2 regions of the Paenibacillus swuensis genome follow, and region 1 is predicted to be linked to the other one. Evidence: a T-box and tRNA genes for the amino acid it is inferred to sense, from the RefSeq annotation. Region 1 holds a T-box; the other holds one or more tRNA genes.
What was found. The T-box of region 1 lies ahead of pheS (phenylalanine--tRNA ligase subunit alpha). A T-box ahead of a tRNA ligase gene usually reads a tRNA of that ligase, here a tRNA-Phe.
Positions count from the first base shown of each region.

Region 2: it encodes a tRNA-Phe, which carries the amino acid that the T-box ahead of pheS (phenylalanine--tRNA ligase subunit alpha) is inferred to sense. The anticodon was not compared.

Region 1 covers NZ_CP011388.1:1,761,996-1,767,729, reverse strand. Annotated here, with positions in the region: gene SY83_RS07690 (hydroxysqualene dehydroxylase) at 1-1,293, shown strand, start outside; gene SY83_RS07685 (CsbD family protein) at 1,359-1,574, shown strand; gene SY83_RS07680 (hypothetical protein) at 1,624-1,854, opposite strand; T-box leader at 2,009-2,260, shown strand; gene pheS (phenylalanine--tRNA ligase subunit alpha) at 2,317-3,351, shown strand; gene pheT (phenylalanine--tRNA ligase subunit beta) at 3,382-5,734, shown strand, end outside.
Region 2 covers NZ_CP011388.1:2,632,921-2,638,654, reverse strand. Annotated here, with positions in the region: gene SY83_RS11665 (PucR family transcriptional regulator) at 1-760, opposite strand, end outside; gene SY83_RS11660 (MraY family glycosyltransferase) at 877-1,809, opposite strand; tRNA gene SY83_RS11655 (tRNA-Lys) at 1,996-2,071, opposite strand; tRNA gene SY83_RS11650 (tRNA-Tyr) at 2,092-2,177, opposite strand; tRNA gene SY83_RS11645 (tRNA-Phe) at 2,193-2,265, opposite strand; tRNA gene SY83_RS11640 (tRNA-Asp) at 2,288-2,364, opposite strand; tRNA gene SY83_RS11635 (tRNA-Thr) at 2,393-2,468, opposite strand; tRNA gene SY83_RS11630 (tRNA-Val) at 2,479-2,551, opposite strand; tRNA gene SY83_RS11625 (tRNA-Met) at 2,600-2,676, opposite strand; tRNA gene SY83_RS11620 (tRNA-Ser) at 2,708-2,798, opposite strand; rRNA gene SY83_RS11615 (23S ribosomal RNA) at 2,921-5,734, opposite strand, start outside.

The DNA of each region.
Region 1 (5,734 bases):
GAGCTCCCGAAGTTACTGGAGCGCGCAGGAATTAATCTGGGTGAGATGCTCACTTGGGAAACAACGTTGGAAATACGTTTACCCGATCAGGAAGAGGAGGAAGGCGCGGTATTCGGCCTGGCTCCTGGCAGATCTCCGTTTAAGGCGATTGCGGGGGTACTTGGGAACAATGATTTTCTCTCTCCTTCAGACAAAATGTCTCTGATCCCCTTCATGTCGGCGGGACTCAAAGATTATACGGACAACCCTGAGGAACTGGACCGGTATACGGTGGCAGAATATGCGCAGAAGCACGGTGTGAATCCCGAGGCGATTCGGCATATTCTCGAGCCGTTGACCGCCGGGGTCCTGTTTCTCCCGCCGGAGCGTTACTCGGCTCTGGTGTTCTTCGGCATCTTCGCCCCGGGGGTACCCGGATTCTACAAGATGAAGATCGGCGCTTTTAACGGCGGCATGTACGACGTCATGATCCATCCGATTATACATGCAATCACAGCTCGCGGCGGCAAGCTTAGGACGCTCAGTCGGGTGAGCGAGCTGATTTCAGATGGAAATCAGGTGATCGGCGTACGAATCGGCGAGGAGGAGCTCCTCGCGGACCATGTCGTTGTAGCCACTAATATGCATGGCGCCAAGCTGCTGCTTGCTCAGCAATTTTCAGGTCATAACTGGTTCGAAGATTTCCTTGAAATGCCGATGATGTCCGACATCACCGTACAGGTCGAAACCAGCAAAAGGCTGATGGAACTGGATCGGACGACCTTCGCTCCGGGTACCTGTATCGGCAGCTTCACGGAACAATCTCAAACTACGTTCAAACATGTGCCCGGACGACTGTCCTTCATTCTGACCCCGCCGGAACGATTCATCGATTTAAGCGATGAAGAAGTTTTCTCTATCTTCTTGCAGGATGCCAAGCGAATCGGTTTGAACATAGAGGATGTGTTACTTGATTATCGGGTGATCCGAATGAAGGATCATTTCCACACGGTTGAACCTGGACATGCTTGGAGGCGCCCGGCTCAGAAAACACCGATTCCGGGGCTTACTTTGGCCGGTGACTATACTTATCAGGCGATGTTCACAACGATGGAAGGGGCCGTCATTTCAGGGCATTGGGCCGCCGAGGCGATTACCGGGAAAGGGAAGGAACGCAAACCGAGAGCGGAGAATCCGAATCCCGATGCGCTGACAGATCATGTCGTTCGGGCACCTGATATGCTAGGCCGTGCTGCAGCTGAATCGGCCCCGCTGGATACGCCGGAACGTTTCATCGGTCGCAAAGATGGTTAATATATAACATGCACAGTTAAGTACTGCACCACATTTCATAAAACTTTCGAAGGAGTTGACGCATCATGGATAACAACGTATTCAAAGGGAAATGGAATCAGCTTAAAGGTGAAGCCAAGAAGCAATGGGGTAAGCTGACCGATGATGATATGGATGTCATCGGAGGCGAGAAGGACAAACTCGTCGGCAAACTCCAAGAACGTTACGGGCATTCCAAGGATGCAGCGGAACGCGAATATGACAACTGGTCCCAAAATTACCGCGATCCGGTAAATAAATAAACAAACCAATTGAAACGCCTCTCCCGCCGGAGAGGCGTTTTTTCTAAACCTATTCCCATTCTCTGTAATACTGAAAATGCTTCCTGACCAAATCCAACATGAATAAGCCAAGTGTAACCAGAACGCCGGCACTGAATAAATAGAACAGAAGTTCCATCGGTTGCTTCGTGATGAGAGAGCTGTCGTCGAAAGCATATTTTTTGACTAATAAAATCATAAACGTTAATATAGCCGCTCCTTGCAACCCTGCTACGACGCTGTAAACCGTTTTTCCTTTCATGACTGATTCCTCCTTCAAAGTGATCCACTGTGCTTCCTATTCTATCGTTACACCGAAATCCACTTTTTGACACTTTTCTCCCGCCTGCCATACGTTGCTCAACTTGCATTCGCGCTTTTTTCCACATATAATGAAACATAATTGTTTATACCGCTTAAATGCTTTGACGGAGAAGAGTAAGCAGTGCCTCTTTACAGGGAGGAGATGCCGTTTGATTGAGAGCGTCTCTAGAGATCCAGGCTGCCGAAGTTCACTCCTGAGCAGACTCTTGAAACCGGGCAACATTCGGCAAGTAGAGAGCACCGGCACGGACCGTTAACCGTCAGAGTGAGAAAGGCGTTCTTGGCTGCAATAACCATAGCGTCTGTTCTAATTAGGGTGGTACCACGGCTGCTTCGTCCCTTGTGCGGGATGCGGGGCTTTTTTTATTTTACGGAGAATAATGAATTAGGGGGCTTTATCATGAAAGAACGGTTGGAAGGACTGAAACTGGAAGCGCTGCAGGAATTGAAACAAGTAGCGAGCCAGGGCGAATTGAACGATCTGCGGATCAAGTATTTGGGCAAAAAAGGCGCGCTCACCGAAATTCTGCGAGGCATGGGCGGATTAAGCGCGGAAGAAAGACCGATCATCGGGCAGGTGGCGAATGATGTTCGCGCAGCGATTGAAGAAGTGATCGCAGAGAAGCAGGATGCGTATGAGCGTGCGGAAACGGAAGGCAGACTGCGTGCGGAAACGATCGATGTCACACTGCCGGGACGTCCTTTCCAGCAAGGCTCCATTCATCCTTTGAACAAAGTCATCCAGGATATTGAAGATATTTTCATCGGGATGGGCTACACAGTCGCGGAAGGTCCTGAAGTGGAATCGGATTACTACAATTTCGAAGCGCTGAATTTGCCTAAAGACCATCCGGCACGCGATATGCAGGATTCTTTCTATATTACGGAAGAGTTCCTGATGCGCACGCAGACGTCTCCTGTGCAGATTCGTACGATGGAAGCCCGCAAAGGCGAGGCGCCGGTCAAAATCATTTGCCCCGGACGCGTATACCGCCGGGATGACGACGATGCGACTCACAGCTTCCAGTTTCATCAAATCGAGGGTTTGGTTGTGGACCGTAACATTCGCATGAGTGACTTGAACGGTACTTTGAAGCAGTTTGTGCAAGAGATGTTCGGTAAGCAAACACAAATTCGTCTTCGTCCGAGCTTCTTTCCGTTCACGGAGCCCAGCGCTGAAGTGGATGTAACTTGTGTACAGTGCGGAGGCAACGGCTGCCGGGTGTGTAAACAAACCGGATGGCTTGAAATTCTCGGCGCCGGTATGGTGCATCCGAATGTGTTGATAGCGGGCGGTTTTGACCCTGAAGAATATAGCGGTTTCGCGTTCGGTATGGGTGTGGAGCGGATTGCCATGCTGAAATACGGTGTGGATGATATTCGCCATTTCTACACGAATGATCTGCGGTTTCTGAAACAATTCTCCTCTAAATAATCGGTTAACATAGAAGAAGGAAGTGACCATATGAAAGTATCGTATCAATGGCTGTCCCAATATGTGGATGTGAGCGAGTTCACCGCGTCGGAATTAGCCGAGAAACTGACCCGCAACGGGATTGAAGTGGATTTTGTCGAGAAACGCAATAAAGGTGTGACCGGCGTAGTGACGGGGTATGTGAAAACACGCGACAAGCATCCCGATGCGGATAAGCTGAGCGTAGTTACCGTGGATGTGGGCGGAGCGGAAGATTTGCAGATCGTGTGCGGGGCGAAGAATATCGATGCCGGTCAAAAAGTGCCCGTAGCCGTAGTAGGCGCGGTACTACCTGATGATTTCAAAATCAAAAAAGCGAAGCTTCGCGGTGTGGAATCCCAAGGGATGATCTGTTCGGCGAAGGAGCTGGGTCTGAACGACAAGCTTCTGCCTAAGGAAATTCAGGAAGGCATCTTGGTGCTGCCGGAAAATACGCCTGTCGGCGAAGATATTTTGAAAGTGCTGGGCATTAACGATGAAGTGATGGAGCTGGATTTGACGCCAAACCGTTCAGATGCGCTAAGCATGATCGGCACAGCTTATGAAATTGCGGCGATTATTGGCCGGGAAATAAAGTTGCCTCAAGAGGAACAGGGTATGCTGCATTCCGGCGTGAAAGCGGAGGAGCGAATCTCTGTTGAAATCACTGCGACAGAGCAATGTACGCATTACGCGGCTCGTCTGATTGAGAACATTCAGGTGGGACCTTCCCCGCTGTGGATGCAAAATCGTTTGATGGCCGCAGGCGTACGACCTATCAATAATGTGGTTGATGTTACGAACTATGTAATGTTAGAGTACGGGCAGCCTCTTCACGCATTCGACGCGGACACTTTGAATAACGGACATATTGATGTGAGATTGGCCAATGCCGGTGAGAAGCTTACGACGTTGGACGGAACAGAGCGGACGTTGGAGCCGCATATGCTGCTCATCACAGACGGTGTGAAGCCTGTTGCTTTGGCGGGCGTTATGGGCGGACTGGAAACGGAAGTGACAGCCGGAACTACCCGTATTCTGTTAGAATCCGCGAAATTCGCGGGCAACTCGGTTCGGAAAACGTCCCGTCAACTGGGATTGCGTTCGGAAGCAAGCTTGCGATTCGAGAAAGAAGTGAACCCTGAAGCGGTAATCCCGGCACTGAATCGCGCGGCCTCCTTATTGGCGGCTCATGCGTCCGGTGTTGTTGCGGAAGGCATCGTGGAGAAGAAGACAGCGGAAAGTCAGCCTGTCACCCTGACCATAGGACTCGACCGACTTAACGCGTACTTGGGTACGGAGCTGTCCTCTTTGGAAGTAAAAGCGATTCTTACACGTCTTCACTTCACATATGAAGAAAACAATCATGAATATACAGTACATGTACCGAGCCGCCGAGGGGATATCACCCGTGAAGTGGATCTCATTGAAGAGTTTGCCCGCCTGCACGGGTATACGAATATACCTACCACATTAATGAACGGTGTGACGACACCGGGTTCCCTTACTCACGCCCAGAAGGTTCGCAGAGCGTTACGTGAAGGCTTGACAGGCTCCGGTCTGCATGAAGTGATGACCTACTCGTTCGGACACCCGTCCGCAGGCGAGCGTTTCCCTGGTCTGTACGGCGCTTCCCGCAACATCACATTGGCTATGCCGATGAACGAAGAGCGCAGCACGCTGCGCACGAGTCTCATGCCTCATTTGCTGGATGTGGCTACCTATAACCGGAACCGGAAGACGGATGATGTCGCTATTTTTGAAATTGGCAATGTCTATGTCACCGAAGAAGAGCGCCTGACACGGCACCCGCAAGAAAAGCCGATGCTGGCTATGCTATGGACCGGTAAACGCCGCGCTTCGCAATGGAACAGCAAAGCGGAAGCTGTGGATTTCTACGATCTGAAGGGTGTATTCGAGAAAGCTTGCGAATCTCTGGGCGTTGAAGGCCTTACGTTTGCCGCAGCTCAACCCGCGGGCTTCCACCCGGGCCGTACGGCGGAAATTCACGTGGAGGGTGTTAACGGAGATACCCTGCTGGGGTATATTGGCCAACTGCATCCCGAATTGCAGAAGGAACAGGATTTGGCAGACACCTATGTGCTTGAGATTGGTTTGGAGTCCTTATACGAAGCTTCGAAAGGGAAGATTGAGTACAAAGGCTTGCCGCGCTATCCTTCCATGGGGCGGGACATCGCGGTGGTAGTGAACACGGAAGTACAAGTAGGAAACCTGTTAACCAAGGTACGCGATACCGCAGGAGAACTGTTGGAGTCTGTTCAGGTGTTCGACATCTTCACCGGCGAGCGTCTGGGGGAAGGCAAGAAGAGTGTTGCGCTTGCACTCGTTTACCGTCACGCGGAAC
Region 2 (5,734 bases), 870 kb from region 1:
TCCCCACATTATATTTGCGCCCCAACACAACGGTTTCTCTCAAATCCGCTACTGTAGCGAGCAAGGACTTTGCCGGGATCATCGGATAATGCACCGATAGATGACATTCGGGCACCCACTCGCTTGCGACCATTTCGTAAAGACCTGAAGCCAGCGAAGTCAAAGCTTCCTCGAGCGTCTCTTCCGGACCCTCTTCCTTCGTTTCCTCCGTTCCGTTCTGCAGAAGCGTTTCAGAAGCCAGAATCAGCCACTCTTTATCCAATAGAGGGATAAGAATCAACTCATCATCAAAAAAAGCTTCCAACAAACGTTTTAACTCCCCGTAGGCATCAGGACGTTGTTCAGTATCGTCGGCATAGAGCAGCAGCGGAATTTTGGATACATATAGCGTATTCATGGCTGCCAAGGCATCCGGCAGATCCGTTTGGAGCTGGTTGCTGTGCAGATGTTCAACGATCCATTGACCCAGGTGTCCGGCTTTCGTTTCTTCATCCGTAATTTCCGTCACGGCCACATGTTCCTTAAAGGCGCGAATAGTTAACTCCGTTAAGGATCTTTCGGATACGGTAATCATGCCCTCGTCAACGGTGAATGCGGCAATGCTGCCATCTTTCAACGGATACAACGGAAACCATACAATATGCTCAGACACGAAACTCTTATGGAGATCCTCAGGTGCTGCCACTTCTTGAATGTACGTCAATTGAATCGGAGCGTTCAGAATGCCCTCTAATTTCTTGCGAATACGTTCCCAGTCCATGATTTCTCCCGACCTCATTTATCTAGTTTCTCTTTGCCACTATTGTAACACACGATAAAGAGCCCTTCAGCAAAAACCGAGGGGCATGCAAGGTTCCGTATCGATTCAAAGTATAATTAATTCAGCAATACCAGGGTCAAAACGGATAATAATGCGAACAACACACCTACGAGGTACAAAAATGACACCGTCTGCGTTTGTGATAATCCCCATTTCATTAGGGAATGATGCGTATGCAGTTTATCGGCTTTGTGCAGACCTTTATTCTCCAGAAACCTGCGCGTGAATACAATCGTCGTGTCCAAAATAGGCACACCTAAGGCCAGAATGGGTACCAGCCAGGTCTTGAAAGCGCCGTCTACCGCGGTAACCGCGAGCGTAAATCCGAGGAACGTGGCGCCTGCGTCGCCCAGAAATATTTTGGCCGGATGAAAGTTAAAGAATAAGAACGCCATGCAAGCCCCAGCCACCACTGCTGCCATCAGAGCCGTTCCCTCTTGCCCTTTATATAGTGCCAATGCGAATAAGGTTACAGAAGCGATTAACGCGATTCCTGTGGCTAAACCGTCTACACCGTCAATGAAATTTATCATATTGGTCAGGGAAAAGACCCACAACATCGTAGCTACAATCACCAACCATCCCGGCAAAAAGAACATGCTCTTCGTTGCCCAATTGGTCACGCCTACAATTTCAATTCCAAACCACAGCGGAACCGAAGATACAATCGTATAAACAATTAATCGCGGCCAGACGGCAAAATCTTTTCCTCTCGTCTTGTACCAGTCGTCCAGTAAACCAATGGAAACCAGCATGATCCCTCCGACCAACAAAGTGCCTGTACGATCCGTCCATCCGTCAAAAATAAACATACACAAAATAATGGCGATAAACACGGCAGCTCCCCCAAGCAAAGGGATGGGAACGGCATGAATTTTACGTTGGTTCGGGCGGTCTACGAAGTTGAAGCGTATGGCCAGTTTTCTCATGACCGGCACGAAGGCGCTGACCAGAATGATACTGCATATTAAGGGAATGACATAAGACATGTAATGGGGATTCCTCCTTTCAAGGCCTGTTCATATCGTTACCTAAAAGGAGAATGGGCATACGGTGGATCGGTCCGAAAAATGACATTAAAAAAACCCTCGGCATCGTGGGTACGACACCAAAGGTTAATAGGTTATGTAATGATATTATACATTCTTACTTAACACACATAGTGTAGGTAAAAATGGTGAGCCATGTAGGATTCGAACCTACGACACCCTGATTAAAAGTCAGGTGCTCTACCAGCTGAGCTAATGGCTCTTGCAATGAAATATGAACTATGGTGGAGGATGATGGATTCGAACCACCGAACTCGTCAGAGAGCAGATTTACAGTCTGCCGTGTTTAGCCACTTCACTAATCCTCCATATTGAATTAAAGGTGGCTCGGGACGGAATCGAACCGCCGACACGAGGATTTTCAGTCCTCTGCTCTACCGACTGAGCTACCGAGCCATATAATGTTTCGATGAAGGAATGGCGGAGCCGACGGGATTCGAACCCGCGGTCTCCTGCGTGACAGGCAGGCATGTTAGGCCTCTACACCACGGCTCCATGACATTCTTCTTCATATAAATTTAAGTGGTGCCGTCGAGAGGACTTGAACCCCCAACCTACTGATTACAAGTCAGTTGCTCTACCAGTTGAGCTACAACGGCAAGGTATGAATGGAGGCTGAGGGGATCGAACCCCCGACCCTCTGCTTGTAAGGCAGATGCTCTCCCAGCTGAGCTAAGCCTCCATATGAAACTAGCAATAATTGATATCATTCATAGATCAAAAGTAGAAATGGTAGCGGCGAAGGGGATCGAACCCCCGACCTTACGGGTATGAACCGTACGCTCTAGCCAGCTGAGCTACACCGCCACATTGAAATTCATTCAGGCAAGAAATCATCTGGCGGAGAGAGAGGGATTCGAACCCTCGCACCGCTTGCGCAGTCTAACCCCTTAGCAGAGGGTCCCCTTGAGCCACTTGGGTATCTCCCCGTGTTAAAGCTCACTCAGTGATTAATTATTCCCTGAAAACTGAATGTGAATGAATGAGAGCTTTGCTTGCAAAGCTAGCTTCGTAAGCATGCTCAACGCGTTAACCTGTTAATTCAGGTCATTTGGATAAGCCCTCGACCGATTAGTATTCGTCAGCTCCATGCATTGCTGCACTTCCACCCCGAACCTATCAACCTCGTCGTCTTCAAGGGGTCTTACTAAATTGGGAAATCTCATCTTGAGGGGGGCTTCGCGCTTAGATGCTTTCAGCGCTTATCCCGTCCGTACATAGCTACCCAGCGATGCCTCTGGCGAGACAACTGGTACACCAGCGGTACGTCCATCCCGGTCCTCTCGTACTAAGGACAGCTCCTCTCAAATTTCCTGCGCCCACGACAGATAGGGACCGAACTGTCTCACGACGTTCTGAACCCAGCTCGCGTACCGCTTTAATGGGCGAACAGCCCAACCCTTGGGACCTACTTCAGCCCCAGGATGCGATGAGCCGACATCGAGGTGCCAAACCTCCCCGTCGATGTGGACTCTTGGGGGAGATAAGCCTGTTATCCCCAGGGTAGCTTTTATCCGTTGAGCGATGGCCCTTCCATGCGGTACCACCGGATCACTAAGCCCGACTTTCGTCCCTGCTCGACCTGTATGTCTCGCAGTCAAGCTCCCTTATGCCTTTGCACTCTTCGAATGATTTCCAACCATTCTGAGGGAACCTTGGGGCGCCTCCGTTACTCTTTAGGAGGCGACCGCCCCAGTCAAACTGCCCACCTGACACTGTCCCTCACCCGGTTTCACGGGCGCAGGTTAGAACTCCGATACGATCAGGGTGGTATCCCAACGGCGCCTCCGGCGAAGCTTGCGCTCCGCCTTCTCAGGCTCCCACCTATCCTGTACAGATCGTACCAAAGTCCAATATCAAGCTGCAGTAAAGCTCCATGGGGTCTTTCCGTCTTGTCGCGGGTAACCTGCATCTTCACAGGTATTAAAATTTCACCGGATCTCTCGTTGAGACAGCGCCCAAGTCGTTACGCCATTCGTGCGGGTCAGAATTTACCTGACAAGGAATTTCGCTACCTTAGGACCGTTATAGTTACGGCCGCCGTTTACTGGGGCTTCGGTTCACAGCTTCGGACTAGTCCTAACCGCTCCCCTTAACCTTCCAGCACCGGGCAGGCGTCAGCCCGTATACTTCGCCTTACGGCTTCGCACAGACCTGTGTTTTTGCTAAACAGTCGCTTGGGCCTTTTCACTGCGGCCCCCTCGGGCTATTCACCCTACCGAGGCACCCCTTCTCCCGAAGTTACGGGGTCATTTTGCCGAGTTCCTTAACGAGAGTTCTTCCGCGCGCCTTAGAATACTCTTCTCGCCTACCTGTGTCGGTTTGCGGTACGGGCACCATCACCTGGCTAGAGGCTTTTCTCGGCAGCCAGAGTACATGTTCTTCGCTACTTATATTTCGCTCCCCATCACAGCCCAGCCTTACGATGTGCGGATTTACCTACACATCAGCCTCACTGCTTGGACAGGCTATTCCATCAGCCTGCAACGTTCCCCTTCTGCGTCACCCCATTGCTCATAACGGCTTACGGTGGTACAGGAATATCAACCTGTTGTCCTTCGACTACGCCTTTCGGCCTCGCCTTAGGTCCCGACTAACCCTGAGCGGACGAGCCTTCCTCAGGAATCCTTAGGCTTTCGGCGGACAAGATTCTCACTTGTCTTTTCGTTACTTATACCGGCATTCTCACTTGTATGCTGTCCAGCGCTCCTTACGGTACACCTTCAACCCACATACAACGCTCCCCTACCACTGATCTTACGATCAATCCATAGCTTCGGTGGCGTGTTTAGCCCCGTTACATTTTCGGCGCAGAGTCACTCGACCAGTGAGCTATTACGCACTCTTTAAATGGTGGCTGCTTCTAAGCCAACATCCTGGTTGTCTGTGCAACTCCACATCCTTTCCCACTTAACACACACTTGGGGACCTTAGCTGATGGTCTGGGCTGTTTCCCTCTTGACGATGGATCTTAGCACTCACCGTCTGACTCCTGGCTATAAGTCTATGGCATTCGGAGTTTGACTGAGCTTGGTAACCCTTGGCGGGCCCCGCACCCAATCAGTGCTCTACCTCCACGACTCTAGAATCCAAGGCTAGCCCTAAAGCTATTTCGGGGAGAACCAGCTATCTCCGAGTTCGATTGGAATTTCTCCGCTACCCCCACCTCATCCCCGCATTTTTCAACATGCGTGGGTTCGGGCCTCCAGTGAGTGTTACCTCACCTTCACCCTGGACAGGGGTAGATCACTCGGTTTCGGGTCTACACCCACGTACTTAATCGCCCTATTCAGACTCGCTTTCGCTGCGGCTACGGCTTCTCACCTTAACCTTGCACGTGAACGTAACTCGCCGGTTCATTCTACAAAAGGCACGCCATCACCCATAGATCGGGCTCTGACTTTTTGTAAGCACACGGTTTCAGGTTCTATTTCACTCCGCTCCCGCGGTCCTTTTCACCTTTCCCTCACGGTACTGCTTCACTATCGGTCGCTAGGAAGTATTTAGCCTTACCAGATGGTCCTGGCGGATTCATACGGGGTTTCACGTGTCCCGCACTACTCGGGATCCGTCTCGGAGAGAATGGACTTTCAGGTACAGGGCTGTTACCTGCTATGGCGGGCCTTTCCAGACCTCTTCGCTTAACCCATTCCTTTGTAACTCCGTGTGAGACGTCCCACAACCCCGGTAAGCAAGCTTACCGGTTTAGGCTCCTCCGCGTTCGCTCGCCGCTACTGACGGAATCACTATTGTTTTCTCTTCCTCAGGGTACTTAGATGTTTCAGTTCCCCTGGTATGCCTCTTCTTAACCTATGAATTCAGTTAAGAGTGACTGTACATTACTACAGCCGGGTTTCCCCATTCG